Regions from separate parts of the Cytobacillus sp. FSL W7-1323 genome, predicted to be linked through region 1. Evidence: riboswitches for the same ligand, from Rfam matches in the RefSeq annotation. Region 1 holds a riboswitch; the other holds the start of a gene.
The links. A riboswitch is a leader RNA that binds a small molecule or an ion and turns the genes downstream of it on or off. The one in region 1 is predicted to bind lysine.
Positions count from the first base shown of each region.

Region 1 (7,549 bases):
TCTGACACGATTAATTACTCCCCTTTCATCGAGTTTTCTCTTAATGTTTCGTTGTATAGTCACGTTTACGTGGCTTAATCAAGCTGATATCCACTTCATCGTAATGGAATTGTGGCGCTGATTTGCCATCAACGAATTTAGCCATAGTTGTTTTTAAGAATTCATCATCATTTCGATCAGGGAATTCTGGTTTATAATGGGCACCGCGGCTTTCGTTACGGTTATATGCACCAATTGTAATAACACGAGCTAATTGAAGCATATTTTGTAATTGACGAGTAAACGCCGCCCCTTGGTTACTCCATTTTGCTGTATCGTTAATGTTGATATTTTCATATCTCTCTAACAATTCAACAATTTTAGCATCTGTTTTTAATAAACGATCGTTATGACGAACAACTGTTACATTATCAGTCATCCATTCACCAAGTTCTTTGTGAAGGATATATGCATTTTCTGTTCCATCAAGAGACATGATTTTATTCCATTTCTCTTGTTCTTGTTGAACTGCACCTTCGAATAATGAAGAAGATAAATCTTCACTTGATTTCTCTAATCCTTCAATATATTCAAGCGCTTTTGGTCCAGCAACCATACCACCATAAATGGCAGAAAGCAATGAGTTAGCTCCAAGACGGTTACCACCATGTTGTGAATAATCACACTCACCTGCAGCAAACAATCCAGGGATATTTGTCATTTGATCATAATCTACCCATAAACCACCCATTGAATAGTGAACAGCTGGGAAGATTTTCATTGGTACTTTACGAGGGTCATCACCTTGGAATTTCTCGTAAATTTCAATAATACCACCCAATTTAATATCTAATTCTTTCGGGTCTTTATGTGAAAGATCAAGGTAAACCATGTTTTCACCATTGATACCTAGTTTTTGGTTTACACAAACATCAAAGATTTCTCGTGTAGCAATATCACGAGGAACTAAGTTACCGTATGCCGGATATTTTTCCTCTAAGAAATACCAAGGTTTCCCGTCTTTATATGTCCAAACACGACCACCTTCACCACGTGCAGATTCACTCATTAGACGTAGTTTGTCATCTCCTGGTATAGCAGTTGGATGGATTTGAATGAACTCACCATTTGCATAATACGCGCCTTGTTGATAAACGATTGATGCAGCAGAGCCTGTATTAATAATAGAGTTAGTTGATTTACCAAAAATAATTCCCGGTCCACCAGAAGCCATAATGACAGCATCTGCTGCGAATGATTGGATTTCCATTGTTTGTAGGTTTTGCGCTACTACCCCGCGACAAACTCCGTCATCATCAATGACAGTTCCCAAGAACTCCCAACCCTCATATTTTGTTACTAACCCTGCTACTTCGTGACGACGCACTTGCTCATCCAATGCATAAAGCAATTGTTGACCTGTTGTCGCACCAGCAAAAGCAGTACGGTGATGCTGTGTTCCGCCAAAGCGTCTAAAATCTAATAACCCTTCAGGTGTACGGTTGAACATAACACCCATACGGTCGAATAAGTGAATAATTCCAGGTGCTGCTTCTGCCATTGCCTTAACTGGAGGTTGGTTAGCTAAGAAGTCACCACCATAAATTGTATCATCAAAGTGAATCCAAGGAGAATCCCCTTCACCTTTTGTATTTACTGCTCCGTTAATACCACCTTGGGCACAAACAGAGTGAGAACGTTTAACCGGCACTAAAGAAAATAATTCTACTTGTCCGCCAGCTTCAGCAATTTTAACAGTTGCCATCAATCCGGCTAATCCGCCACCGACAACAATAACCTTTCCTTTACCCATATCTGACTCACTCCCTTAATACTAATACCTCTAAAAAAAACCGAACAAATTATAGAAAAATGTATGTATTCATTACACGAAAGCAAAAATAGCACGAATACCTACAATTGATAATGCGATAAAAATGACTAAAGTTACATAAGTTGAAATCAATTGTGATCTAGGAGATACTGTAATTCCCCAGCTTACCATGAAGGACCATAAACCATTTGCAAAGTGGAAAATTGCAGATAATACACCAACGATGTAAAATGCTAACATGAATGGGCTAGACAAAATATCAGCCATCATATCATAATTTACTTCGGCACCGAACATTGCTGCAATACGAGTCTCCCAAACATGCCAAACGATGAAAATCAATGTAATTACACCGGTTACACGTTGAACTAAGAACATCCAGTTTCGGAAAAATCCGAATCTTGAAGTGTTATTTTTTGCTGTAAACGCAATGTAAAGACCGTAAATTGCATGATATAACAAAGGTAAGAAAATAATAAATATTTCTAGGAAATATCTAAAAGGAAGACTTTCCATGAAATGTGATGCGCTATTAAATGCCTCTTCTCCCCTAGTTGCAAAATGGTTCACTACTAAGTGTTGGATCAGAAAGACCCCAACAGGTATAACTCCAAGTAATGAATGCAATCTGCGATTTAAAAACTCTCGATTACCCGCCATAAGTTTACCCCCTTGAATTTGTAGCATGACACGCTGAATATGTACATAACAAATCCTTCGCATCACTAAGAAAATGCAAATCATTTTCAAAACATTTATATGACATGTCCATTTTACTCCCATCGCCCATTAGCGTCAAGAAAACGGATACAGATTTTGTCGATATTACGAAAATTTTTTCTATTCTAGTTTCACTCAAAAAACCAATGATATAGTTTTTTCAACCCTATTTGGCGGTATATTAAAATAGCTTAAATCACGCAATAATATTCATATTTTACGCATAAAAATGCATTTACATTAGATTATTATTAGTGTTAAGATTATTCCCATAATTTACACCAGTTTTACAAACTAAAAATTTTTCCCTTTTCACTGTACGTATTCGTTTTTTCCAAGTAAATTGTATATATTAGACTTTATGAAAGAGGGGAGATTTAGCATAATATGCCATCTCAAGAAGCCCAAATAGAACAAACCGAAAACATGGCAGAATCAATTGAACCAAACAAAGAAATGATTTCATCCTTTGGCTATGAATTAATTAGAGAAGAACTTTTACATGATTTACTAGGTAAAGACGCACCAGATATCTTATACTGGGCAGGCAAGAGACTAGCACGTAAATATCCTCTTCAAACAGAAGAAGACTTATTCAGCTTCTTTGTCGAGGCTGGTTGGGGAAAATTAACGAAAAACCTCGAAAACAAAAAAGAAATCGAATACGAGTTAACAAGTGAAGTCATTCAAAAGCGCTGTAAAGAAAATGCTCACGCAACATTCCAATTAGAAGCTGGTTTTATTGCTCAACAAATCGAACAGAAAAAAGAAGTGATTTGCGAAACATTCGAGCACCCACGTAAAAAAGGTGGAAAGGTCCTCTTCACAGTCAAATGGGATAAAAAGGACTTTATCCACACCTAATAAATATACCCAACAGTAAAAAAAATCCAAACATCATTCTTTTTAAGGCGTTTAAATGGTGTTTGGATTTTCCTATCTTATACTACTGCTAGCTCATTTAATTTTTTATTAAATCCCCAGCTAAATTAAACGTTTGATGTAAAGCTTGAGCAGCATTTAACATATGCGCTTGGTCGATCACAGCCGAGACCTTTATTTCAGATGTACTGACCATCTTTACAACGATGTTATTAGCAGCTAATACATTAAACATCTCAGCTGCTACTCCAGGATTTGAAATCATTCCTGAACCGACAATCGAGATTTTCGCCAATTGTGATTCCCATTCAATCTGATCATAACTTAATGCTTCTCGATTTTTTTCTAGTATTTTTACAGTCTCTGTAAGATCTTGGTTTTTAATTGAAAAAGATAAGCCTGATGATTTATCATCTGTAATACTTTGTATAATAATATCAACATTTATATGTTCTTTCGCCAAGAGTGAAAAGATGGATGAAAGGCTTATTAAAGGGTCTTTAATCCCTAGTACAGATACCCTTGTAATATCATCTTCAAAAGCAACCCCTCTAACAACTAAGTTCTCTTCCATTTCCGCAACCTCCTCTATAATTGTACCTTCTTCTCGTTCCATACTAGAACGTACTTCAAGCTTTACATTGTAATTTTTTGCAAACTCAACTGCTCTTGGATGTAGAACGCCTGCACCAAGATTAGCTAATTCAAGCATTTCATCGTATGAGATAGATGGAAGCTTTCTTGCATTTTTTATATAGCGTGGATCAGTTGTGAATACACCTGTTACATCGGTGTATATATCACATTTGTCCGCTTTTAATACTGCTGCAAGAGCTACGGCTGTTGTATCAGAGCCACCCCGACCTAATGTCGTTATTTGGCCAGTCTCACTTAAACCTTGAAAACCCGCTACGATAACAATTCTCCCTTTCTTTAACTCTTGTGAAACAGGTTTTGTGTCAATATCAGTGATTCTTGCGTCACCATGTACTGATTCCGTTTTAATCCCTGCTTGCCAGCCCGTATAGGAAGTTGCCTCATAACCTTTTGAATTTAGTGCAATTGTTAATAAAGAGATCGTAACTTGCTCACCTGTAGATAACAACATATCCATTTCTCTCTTACTCGGAGCGGGTGATAATTCTTTTGCCATACCAACTAATTGATCAGTCGTTTTGCCCATAGCCGACACAACAACAACGATATCATTACCATTATTTTTTTCTTCAATGACACGGTTGGCTACATTTTGAATATGATCAACCGAGCCTACGGAGGTTCCACCAAATTTTTGTACAATTAAGCCCACTTTTCTCCCCTACTTTCAAGTCATTCGTTTTTATTCCCTGCCGCCTGTATGTACAACCAACACATTTCTACCCATATTCGGCATAAAAAAAAGCAATGAGATGAAACCCATCCCATTGCTGTGTAGTCAAACGTATGAACAATCTACGTACACACAGTGAGATAGCCCTCCAAGACAGATAGTCTTGACAATCCTGCATTTATTCAATGCAGAACCAGCGAAGAAAATATTGAGTCTTTCTTCACTTCGGCGAATATTCCCTTTCAAAGTCCTTCAAACGAAGCTCAATCTTCTAAGGAACTTTTACTAATGAAACTCGCACCTCTACCTTCACTTTCAAGTTAAAAAGTGATTTGATATAAAGTTAAAAACACTATACCATATTTGTTTTTTTCAGACAATGTCTATTCATGTAACTTTTCATAAAGTTCTTGTGCAACTTTTAATGGTAAGCCAGATTCCCTAAGGTCTTCTACACTAGCTGATTTCATTTTTTTTACAGAACCAAAATCTTTTAATAACTGCTTTTTTCTTTTTTCCCCAATACCATCAATTTCATCAAGAAGTGACTGAAATGCACTCTTTCCACGAACTTGTCTATGAAATGTAATCGCAAATCGATGCACTTCATCTTGAATACGTTGTAATAAATAAAATTCCTGGCTATTTCGAGCGAGGGGAATGATCATTAATGGATTTCCATAAAGAAGTTGAGATGTTTTATGCTTATCATCTTTGACTAATCCTGCTAGTGGAATATCTAAACCGAGTTCATTCTCAAGCACATCTCGAACGACTTCAACATGTCCTTTTCCACCATCAATGATAATTAAATCAGGTAGGGGTAGCCCTTCTTTTAAAACCCGGCTATATCTCCGTCTCGTCACTTCCCTCATAGATTCATAATCATCTGGTCCTTTAACTGACTTAATCTTATATTTCCGATACTCCCTTTTTGCAGGCTTACCATCGATAAAGACAATCATTGCTGAGACAGCATCGGTACCCTGGATATTGGAGTTATCAAAAGCTTCAATGCGATAGGGTGTGTAAATTCCTAGCTCCTCACCTAAGCTTTCTATTGCATTCACCGTTCTTTTCTCATCACGTTCAATAAGCGAGAATTTTTCTTTTAAAGCAATCTTTGCATTTTTATAGGCAAGTTTCACTAGTTCTTTTTTTCTCCCTCTTTGAGGAATAAATATTTTTACATCCAAAAGCTGCTCAGCCATCGTCACATCAACAGAGTCTGGCAAGTAAATTTCCTTTGGTTTAAAATGATTAGCTTGTTCATAAAAACGGCCGAGATAGGTGAGCATCTCTTCTTCAGGCTCATTATAGATTGGAAACATAGATACATCTCTTTCAATAAGTTTCCCTTGCCTAATAAAAAATACTTGTACACACATCCAACCCTTATCAACCGCATAAGCAAACACATCTCGGTCAGTAAAATCCGTCATTGTAATCTTTTGTTTTTCCATCGTCGTTTCTATATGGATAATTTTATCTCTGAAATCCTTTGCTTTCTCAAACTCTAGCGCTGCGGACGCTTCTTCCATTTTCGTTGAAAGTTCTTTTTTGATTTCTTTATAACCACCATTTAAGAAACGAGTAATCTCATCTGTCATTTGTTTGTATGTGTCAGATTTTACTTCATTTACACAAGGAGCTAGACATTGTCCGATATGGTAGTATAGACAAACTCTATCTGGTAAGGTGTTACATTTTCTTAAAGGATAAAGGCGATCTAATAATCTTTTTGTTTCATTGGCCGCCTGCACATTTGGATATGGCCCAAAATATTTCCCTTTGTCTTTTTTTACTTTTCTCGTGGTAATTAATCTCGGATGTCTTTCATTTGTTAATTTAATAAAAGGATAACTTTTATCATCCTTTAGCATGACATTATATTTGGGATCATGCTTTTTAATTAAATTTAACTCTAATAATAACGCTTCCATATCGGAAGAGGTCACGATATATTCAAAATCGTCAATTTCATTTACAAGCCTTAATGTCTTTCCATCATGTGAACCGGTAAAATAGGACTTAACCCGATTACGAAGCACTTTCGCCTTACCGACATAAATAATTGTCCCTTGGCGATCTTTCATTAAATAACAACCTGGTTGAGCTGGTAATAAAGGTAATTTATTTTTTATATTATCATTCATAGTTAGCTGTCACATCCATACCTAAAAAGAATATCATTGCAGGAGGAAACCATACCCTTCTTACTGATTTTGCCATACTTGTACTGTAAAAAAAACCCCGATCTTCTAAAAGTAGAAGCCGGGGTTTGTTTTATGGTACTTCTTATGCACCATGTTTTTGAAGCAATTCAACTAATGCTTCTTTCGGTTGGAAACCAACCACTTTATCTACTTCTGCACCATCTTTAAACACGATGAGAGTCGGGATGCTCATAACTCCAAATTTACCAGCAGTTTCTTGGTTATCGTCAACATCAAGTTTAACGATTTTTACTTTATCTCCCATTTCTCCATCAATTTCCTCAAGAACTGGTCCAATCATTTTACAAGGTCCGCACCATGGTGCCCAGAAGTCTGCAAGTACAAGACCTGAACCAGTTTCAGCAGTAAAGTTTTGATCTGTTGCATGTGTGATAGCCATAATATTTATATCCTCCTAATAAATAACTAAAAAATCTTATCGAAAGTATATCATCGATTAATAATGGATGCTATTATTTTGCTCGTATAGATTACCCATTTTTTTATTGTATCATACTGAACCTTTAAAAAGGATTCAATGTCTATATTATTCAACATTAATCTTTTTGCCAACATAGTAAAGAAGCG
Region 1 is NZ_CP151998.1:3,339,005-3,346,553, forward strand. It holds gene sdhB (succinate dehydrogenase iron-sulfur subunit) at 1-8, opposite strand, end outside; gene sdhA (succinate dehydrogenase flavoprotein subunit) at 41-1,792, opposite strand; gene MKX67_RS16865 (succinate dehydrogenase cytochrome b558 subunit) at 1,865-2,473, opposite strand; gene MKX67_RS16870 (YslB family protein) at 2,921-3,397, shown strand; gene MKX67_RS16875 (aspartate kinase) at 3,495-4,724, opposite strand; lysine riboswitch at 4,879-5,059, opposite strand; gene uvrC (excinuclease ABC subunit UvrC) at 5,129-6,901, opposite strand; gene trxA (thioredoxin) at 7,044-7,361, opposite strand.

Region 2 (7,549 bases), 450 kb from region 1:
TATCAACCGATGATTCTATTATTAATGGGTGTTGCTGTATCCGCGGTAGGTTCTGCTATTATACAGATTTTATTAGTACGTGCGAACCTTCATGCATCACAAGCTTTAACATGGCTTGCTGGTAGCACCTATGGGACAAGCTGGAGTGATCTAGTAATTGTGATGATAACATCGTTACTACTATTTCCGGTTATTCTCTATATGGCCAATACATTCGAGATCTTATCATTGAGTGATGAACTATCCATTGGTTTAGGTGTGAAAACAAGTAAAATGCGTATGTTTATGATTATACTAGCTGTTATGTTGTCAAGCATCAGTGTATCAGTGGTTGGAGCAATTGGGTTTATCGGTTTACTAGCTCCACATATTGCTAGACAACTGGTCGGTCCGAAGCTACTACAATTACTGCCATTAACCATAGTAATTGGCGGGATTTTACTTATTTCAGCTGATTTTCTTGGAAGAGTCGTTTTAGCTCCGAAAGAAATACCTGCTGGAATAATTGTTTCTTTAATTGGTGCACCATACTTACTTTATTTATTGAAAAAAACGAACAAAATCAAAGCGAGTTAACCTGTTTAATAAAAAATAATCTGAACAATGGTTCGGGTTATTTTTTTTCTTTTTAACTCATAGTAAAAAACGAATATTTGATTTATACCATTTCCATAAGTTACTTTTTCTATATGCTTATCCTTATTACTGTGTAAGGGTTCCTTTTTCGATACCGATGAACAATCACAAAATAAGAAAATGGGCCAATGAAATGTTCTAAGAATCTTCTTTTCTGTTTTGACTGATTCTTTTTCACTTATTTCATTGCCCTTCTTGTTTATGGTTATATCCTTTAGGTAAAATAATCAGTATGAAGATTATTGGTAGATGAGGTGATGGAATGATTAGGATTGGTTTAACTGGATGGGGAGATCATGACAGCCTATATACGGAGCGTATATCTAACCGAGATAAACTATTAGAATATGGCGCTCATTTTCCAACAGTTGAGGTAGACGCTTCCTTTTATGCCGTACAGCCAGAAAGGAACGGGGAAAAGTGGGTGAGGGAAACGCCTGCTTCATTTAAATTTGTTGTGAAAGCTTATCAGGGGATGACGGGGCATCAAAGGGGGGAGATTCCTTTTGAGACAAAGGAAGAAATGTTTGCTGCTTTTAAAGCGTCGCTTGCCCCTTATATAAGAGAAAATAAGTTAGCGATGGTCCTATTTCAATTTCCACCGTGGTTTAATTGTAAAAAGGAAAACGTGCAATATTTACGCTGGTGTAAACAGCAAATGGGAGAAATACCATGTGCTGTTGAATTTCGTCATCAGTCTTGGTATCAAGATGCGTTTATAGAAGGTACTTTAAATTTTATCAAGGAAGAGAAATGGATACATACCGTTTGTGATGAACCACAAGCAGGGGAGGGGTCTGTTCCAATTGTGATGCATACTTGCGGTAATCCAATTGTACTGGTCCGCTTGCACGGTCGTAATGTTCATGGATGGCAAAATAAAAATCAACCAAATTGGCGTGAAGTTCGCTATCTATACCGTTATAATCACCAGGAATTATTGGAGTGGGCAGAGCGATTAAAGCAATTACAAAAAGAGGCGAAGGAGGTCTATGTACTATTTAATAATAATTCTGGTGGTGACGCAGCGGATAATGCGAAGGGAATTCTAGAAATATTAGGAATTGAATATGAGGGATTAGCTCCAAAACAACTCGGTTTATTTTAACTAATGAGTACACCGAATCTCTACCTATAACATAAATTGTTAAAGGGAAGGGGGGACGGTCATGGTTGAATTAAAGCCTGTTATTTTGGATGGTCATACGTTTATGACTGTATCCGTTGAGCTGCCAAAAACTAATTTGTTAGTCGTATCAAATGATAAAGGATATATCATGTGTGGTGCATTAGACGTTGCGTTATTAAATGAAAAATTAAAAGATCGCCATGTCATTGCTGGTAGAGCAGTAGGGGTAAAAACGATTCAACAGCTAATAGATGCACCACTTGAATCAGTCACTTTTGCTGCAGAGGAATTAGGCATTAAAAAAGGGATGATCGGTAGAGAAGCGCTATTAAGAATGGTATAGGTTATAGTATCCTACTATATCTTAAAAATAATAAATTTATGAATATTTTAGGTTTTGATAGAGTTTTGCATAAATAATTATATTTTGATATAATGTATAACAATTGAATAATGCCTTATCAATCCGATGGGGTAGAGGCGCAAATCATCATTAGTAATCAATGTGAGGATGACAACAGTGAACTTTGATAAAAGGGAGATTTGCCGAAGCAAATAGGTACGTCAATATTTATTTGTTGGGGTTGCTCTTAATAGGAGTAACACTGTCATTATGGAGGTATATTAACCATAATGGGGAGCTACAGTCGTGATGGAGAATAACGTTACTTCTTGAAGGGTAATGATAGAATCTCTATCGTTACTCTTTTTTTATTATCAATTAAGGATCAAAGAAAAGTGGAGGATACCTTTCTCTGATCGTTAATTGATATGAGACGCATTCGTTCATGTCTATAGCTCCTATACTAATAGGAGGTCTTTTTATGACAGGTACATTTATTTCTGTGCTGCCACCTTTGGTAGCGATGCTTTTGGTTATACTAACAAAAAGGGTGATTCTCTCCCTTGGTTTAGGGGCGTTAACAGCAGCTATCATAATTGGAGGATATCAACCGCTAGATACGCTACAAATATTTTTCTCGTCGTTTATAGCACTTTTTATAACAGATGAAGGGTTAAATACTTGGAATATATTCATTCTATTATTCTTACTTATTCTTGGTAGCATTACTGCATTTATTTCACTATCGGGTGGTAGTCGTGCCTTTGGTGAATGGGCAATGAAGCGTGTGAAAACGAGAGTGGGTGCACAGTTATTAACCGTAGTTTTAGGTATGATTTTGTTTATAGATGATTATTTTAATGCGCTAACAGTTGGACAGGTATCTCGACCTGTTACCGATCGACAAAAAGTATCACGTGTAAAGCTTGCTTATTTAATTGATTCAACATCCGCACCTTTATGTGTTATTTCGCCTATATCAAGTTGGGGAGCATCAATTATCGCCTTAATTGGCTCGATTTTAGTGTCTCATAAAATAACTGATTATAGTGCTTTCTCTGCTTTCATGCAAATCATTCCGTTAAATTTTTATGTGTGGGCGGCAATCATAATGGTGTTTATCATTGTTGTTGGGCAAATTGACTTTGGTCCGATGAAGAAACATGAGAAACAAGCTATTGAACAAGGAATTCTATTTGATAAGAAGAAACAGTTGAAAGACGAAGTTCAAGAAGAATTACCTATTAGTACGAAAGGGACTGTTGATCATCTTGTTTGGCCAATCATTGTTTTATTTATTGGAACAGTGAGTATGATGGCTTGGACAGGCATTAATGGTGCAGAGGGGAATGTGTCGTTAGTATCCTTATTAGAAAACACAGATGTGGCCTTATCATTAATTGTCGGAGGATTATTGAGTTTAGCTGTTGCTTACGTACAATTTGCTCAAGTATTAAAGAAAGATGATAAACTAACGAGTAATTTTTATTTGAAAGCTACATGGGTTGGGATGAAATCTATGTTTGGATCAGTATTGATCTTAATTTTTGCCTGGTTACTCGGAGATTTGATTAGTCAACTAGGTACAGGGGAATACTTGGCTAGCGTTATTAATCAATCGAATCTGAGTCATGATTTTATCCCTGTTATCCTATTTATTATTGCGGCACTTATGGCATTTAGTACAGGTACATCTTGGGGATCATTTGGCATTCTTCTTCCAATAGCTGGTGATATTGCTGTAGCTACAGATATATCCCTGCTGATTCCTGCAATGGCAGCTGTACTTGGAGGGGCAGTATTCGGAGATCATGCTTCACCGATTTCTGATACTTCTATTTTATCCGCCACAGGTGCAGGGAGTAATTTGATTGACCATGTCATTACACAGTTTCCTTATGCCTTTACAGCAGCTGTTGCTGCGGCCATCTCTTATATCATTTTGGGTGTAAGTGGAAGTGTAATCATTGCATTAGCTGCTTTGATTGTTATGATGGCGGGGATTTTCCTTGTTGTTAAAATGTTCGGTACAAAAACCGAGAAGATGATATAATAGTTCTTTTGAACAATATAGGAAGGAGGAATGAACTCGTCGGTTCATTCCTCTTTTTCTATCCTACAAGTCTAAAATCACTACATAAGCAAAGTTATTTTACTTTATATAAAAGTAGCTAGTTATTTTAATTGCTAATTATTAACAATTAACTGAACTACATTATACCTATCTACTATTAATTATTTTATGAATATAATGATAGAGTTTTACAAACAAAACATAGTAAAGAGAAATCCTTTAACGCTCTAAACTATTAATAGATTTCTAAATATTAATATTATTCACAAAGATTGTTTTGACAGATGAATAAAATGATACTATACTATTTTTAGATTTATAGCAATTATCAGAAAAATATTACATTTTGGTTATTTTAGTCTACTTTTTTTGTGTGGTATCTTTTCTTGTGGGGTTTATATGGGGGATTTGAACCATGCTCTTAGTTGTTGGAATAATCAAAAAAAGGGGGATCATTATGTTATTTAAAAAGAGAATGACCGCTGTTCTTTTAGCTTCTACCATAGGAGCTGCAGGTTTCCTTGCTGGCTGTGGTAGTGATAGTGCAGGTGGTGGTGAGTCTGGTGATACTGTCAAGATAGGTGCCAACCTAGAACTTTCTGGTGCAGTTGCCTCATATGGTGAAGGAATTGCTGAAGGAATCGAATTGGCTGTGGATGAAATTAATAAAGATGGTGGAATCGACGGTAAAGAGATAGAAATTGTAAAAGTAGATAATAAATCGGATGCAGCAGAAGCAACCAATGCAGCTATTAAATTAACGGAAAATGATGATGTCGTAGCTATTATTGGGTCTGCTACAAGTGGTAACACAGTTGCTCAAGCACAAGTGGCTAATAATTCAGAGACGGTATTGCTTTCTCCTTCAGGTACGAGTCCAAATGTAACAGTGAATGATGATGGAAGCTTAAATGATTTTGTATTCCGTACCTCGTTTATTGATCCTTTCCAAGGAACAGTAGCAGCGAATTTTGCTGCCAATGAATTAGGAGTGAAAAATGTAGCTATCTATGCTGATAACGCAAGTGATTACGCAAAAGGTTTAGCAGCTTCCTTTAAAGAAACTTTCGAAGCAGCAGGTGGGAAAATAGTAGCCGAAGAATCGTATGTGGCGAAGGATACTGATTTCAGGTCCACACTTACAAGAATTAAATCAGCTAATCCCGAATTTATTTTTATCCCTGGTTATTATGAAGAAGTAGGACTTATTGTCAAACAAGGACGAGAAATGGGTATTGACGTACCGCTAATGGGTGCTGACGGTTGGGATTCACCAAAGCTAGTTGAATTAGCCGGAGGGGATTCCTTAAATAATACGTTTATAACAAACCATTATTCTTCGGGTGATCCAGACGAGACGATTCAATCCTTTGTAACAAAGTTTGGTGAAAAATATAATGGTTCATCACCAGATGCTTTTAATGCATTAGGTTATGACTCTGTATATATGTTGAAAGATGCCATGGAGCGTGCCGAAAGTACAAGTGATGCGAAGAAAATCAAAGATGCCTTAGCTGAGACGAAAGATTTAACTCTTGTAACGGGTATCATTTCAGTTGATGAAGATCATAACCCAATTAAATCAGCTACTGTATTGGAATATAAGGATGGGGAGCAAGTCTTCAAAACGAAAGTAAATCCTTAAAATGAGGCTGTATTAAAATGGGAGGAGCGAGTGGGCCTTCCATTTTTTTTATCAGATATGAAAGGGTAATTCCTGATGTGATAGCTAATAATCTCATAGTCCAAGATTGCTCAGGAGCAATGGTTTTTTGAAATTAGCGTGTCAATTATTACCTTATGAGGAGATATTCAGCATAGCGTTTTCGCTAGCTGTCACTCTCTATCTGAAGCTATTCGGGTTATTTGAAGAGGAGTGGGGATTCATGGATTGGATTCAACAGTTAGTAAATGGGATATCGTTAGGAAGTATTTATGCACTGATTGCTTTAGGCTATACAATGGTTTATGGAATTATCAAATTGATTAACTTTGCCCACGGTGAAGTATTTATGATTGGGGCGTTTGTTGGTTTTTATGCGATTGCTGGATGGGGGTTAGGATTCTTTCCTGCCTTAATTATTGCAATGGCTGTCTGTGCAGGGATGGGTATGTTAATTGAGCGAGTAGCATATCGAAGGTTGAGAGGTTCTACGCGAATTGCTGCCCTCATTACAGCGATAGGGATTTCTTTATTTATACAGTATTTATTTATTTACTTTAGAGGTGCACAACCAGAAGCTTATCCTGAAGTCATTAGCAATCAAACCTATAATATTTTGGGTGCACAAATCAGTAGTCAATCACTTATGATTTTAGGCACTTCGATTGTGCTAATGATCGTTCTACAATTTATTGTTCATAAAACCAAAATCGGTAAAGCAATGCGGGCTGTGTCACATGATATGGATGCTGCAAGGTTGATGGGGATTAATGTAAACACAACCATTTCCGCCACATTTGCTATTGGCTCTTCCTTGGCCGGGGCAGCAGGTGTTTTCTTTGGTGTGTATTATACAAAAATAGAACCGTTAATGGGCGTGATTCCAGGATTAAAGGCTTTTGTTGCAGCTGTACTAGGTGGCATCGGTATTATTCCTGGAGCGATGGTTGGTGGCCTTGTGTTAGGCGTAGTTGAAACGGTTGTTAGTGGCCTTGGTTACTCTTTATGGAGAGACGCGGCAGCATTTGTCATTCTCATTTTAATCCTTTTATTCAAGCCATCAGGTATCTTTGGTAAAAATGCAAGAGAGAAGGTGTAAAAAGGATGAATACGAAGAAGATCAAAGGTTTCTGGTTGTTTGTTATTCTCTCCATTATTGTTTATTTTGCAGTTCAGATGGCTGCAAATACTGGAATGATTAATAATTATCATGTGAATACACTTGTTTATATTTGTATTAATATTATTTTGGCCGTCAGTTTACATTTAGTTATTGGCATTACAGGACAATTTTCAATCGGACATGCTGGTTTTTTAGCTGTTGGGGCTTACATTTCAGCAATTGTAACGATGAAACTTTCACTTCCATTTCCTATTGCACTTATTATTGGTGGGATTGTTGCCGCTTTAACTGGCTTAATTGTTGGGATACCTTCTTTAAGGTTACGTGGTGATTATTTAGCGATTGCAACATTAGGATTTGCAGAGATTATCCGCATCATTTTCTTAAATATTGATGCAGTAGGTGGAGCAGCAGGTATGCAGGTCACAAAGATGACAACTTGGACTTCGGCCTTCATCTGCTTATTTATTACCGTATTAGTGATTGTGAATTTTACAAATTCAAGGCATGGTCGCGCATGTATATCGATTAGAGAAAATGAAATCGCTGCCGATGCGATGGGTATTAATACGACCTATTAT
Region 2 is NZ_CP151998.1:3,790,256-3,797,804, reverse strand. It holds gene MKX67_RS19285 (iron ABC transporter permease) at 1-576, shown strand, start outside; gene MKX67_RS19280 (DUF72 domain-containing protein) at 899-1,744, shown strand; gene MKX67_RS19275 (DUF1805 domain-containing protein) at 1,806-2,108, shown strand; lysine riboswitch at 2,233-2,417, shown strand; gene MKX67_RS19270 (Na+/H+ antiporter NhaC family protein) at 2,590-4,161, shown strand; gene MKX67_RS19265 (ABC transporter substrate-binding protein) at 4,640-5,827, shown strand; gene MKX67_RS19260 (branched-chain amino acid ABC transporter permease) at 6,069-6,944, shown strand; gene MKX67_RS19255 (branched-chain amino acid ABC transporter permease) at 6,950-7,549, shown strand, end outside.
Region 2: it holds a riboswitch for lysine, as region 1 does, so the genes downstream of both, MKX67_RS19270 (Na+/H+ antiporter NhaC family protein) here and MKX67_RS16875 (aspartate kinase) in region 1, are expected to answer to the same signal.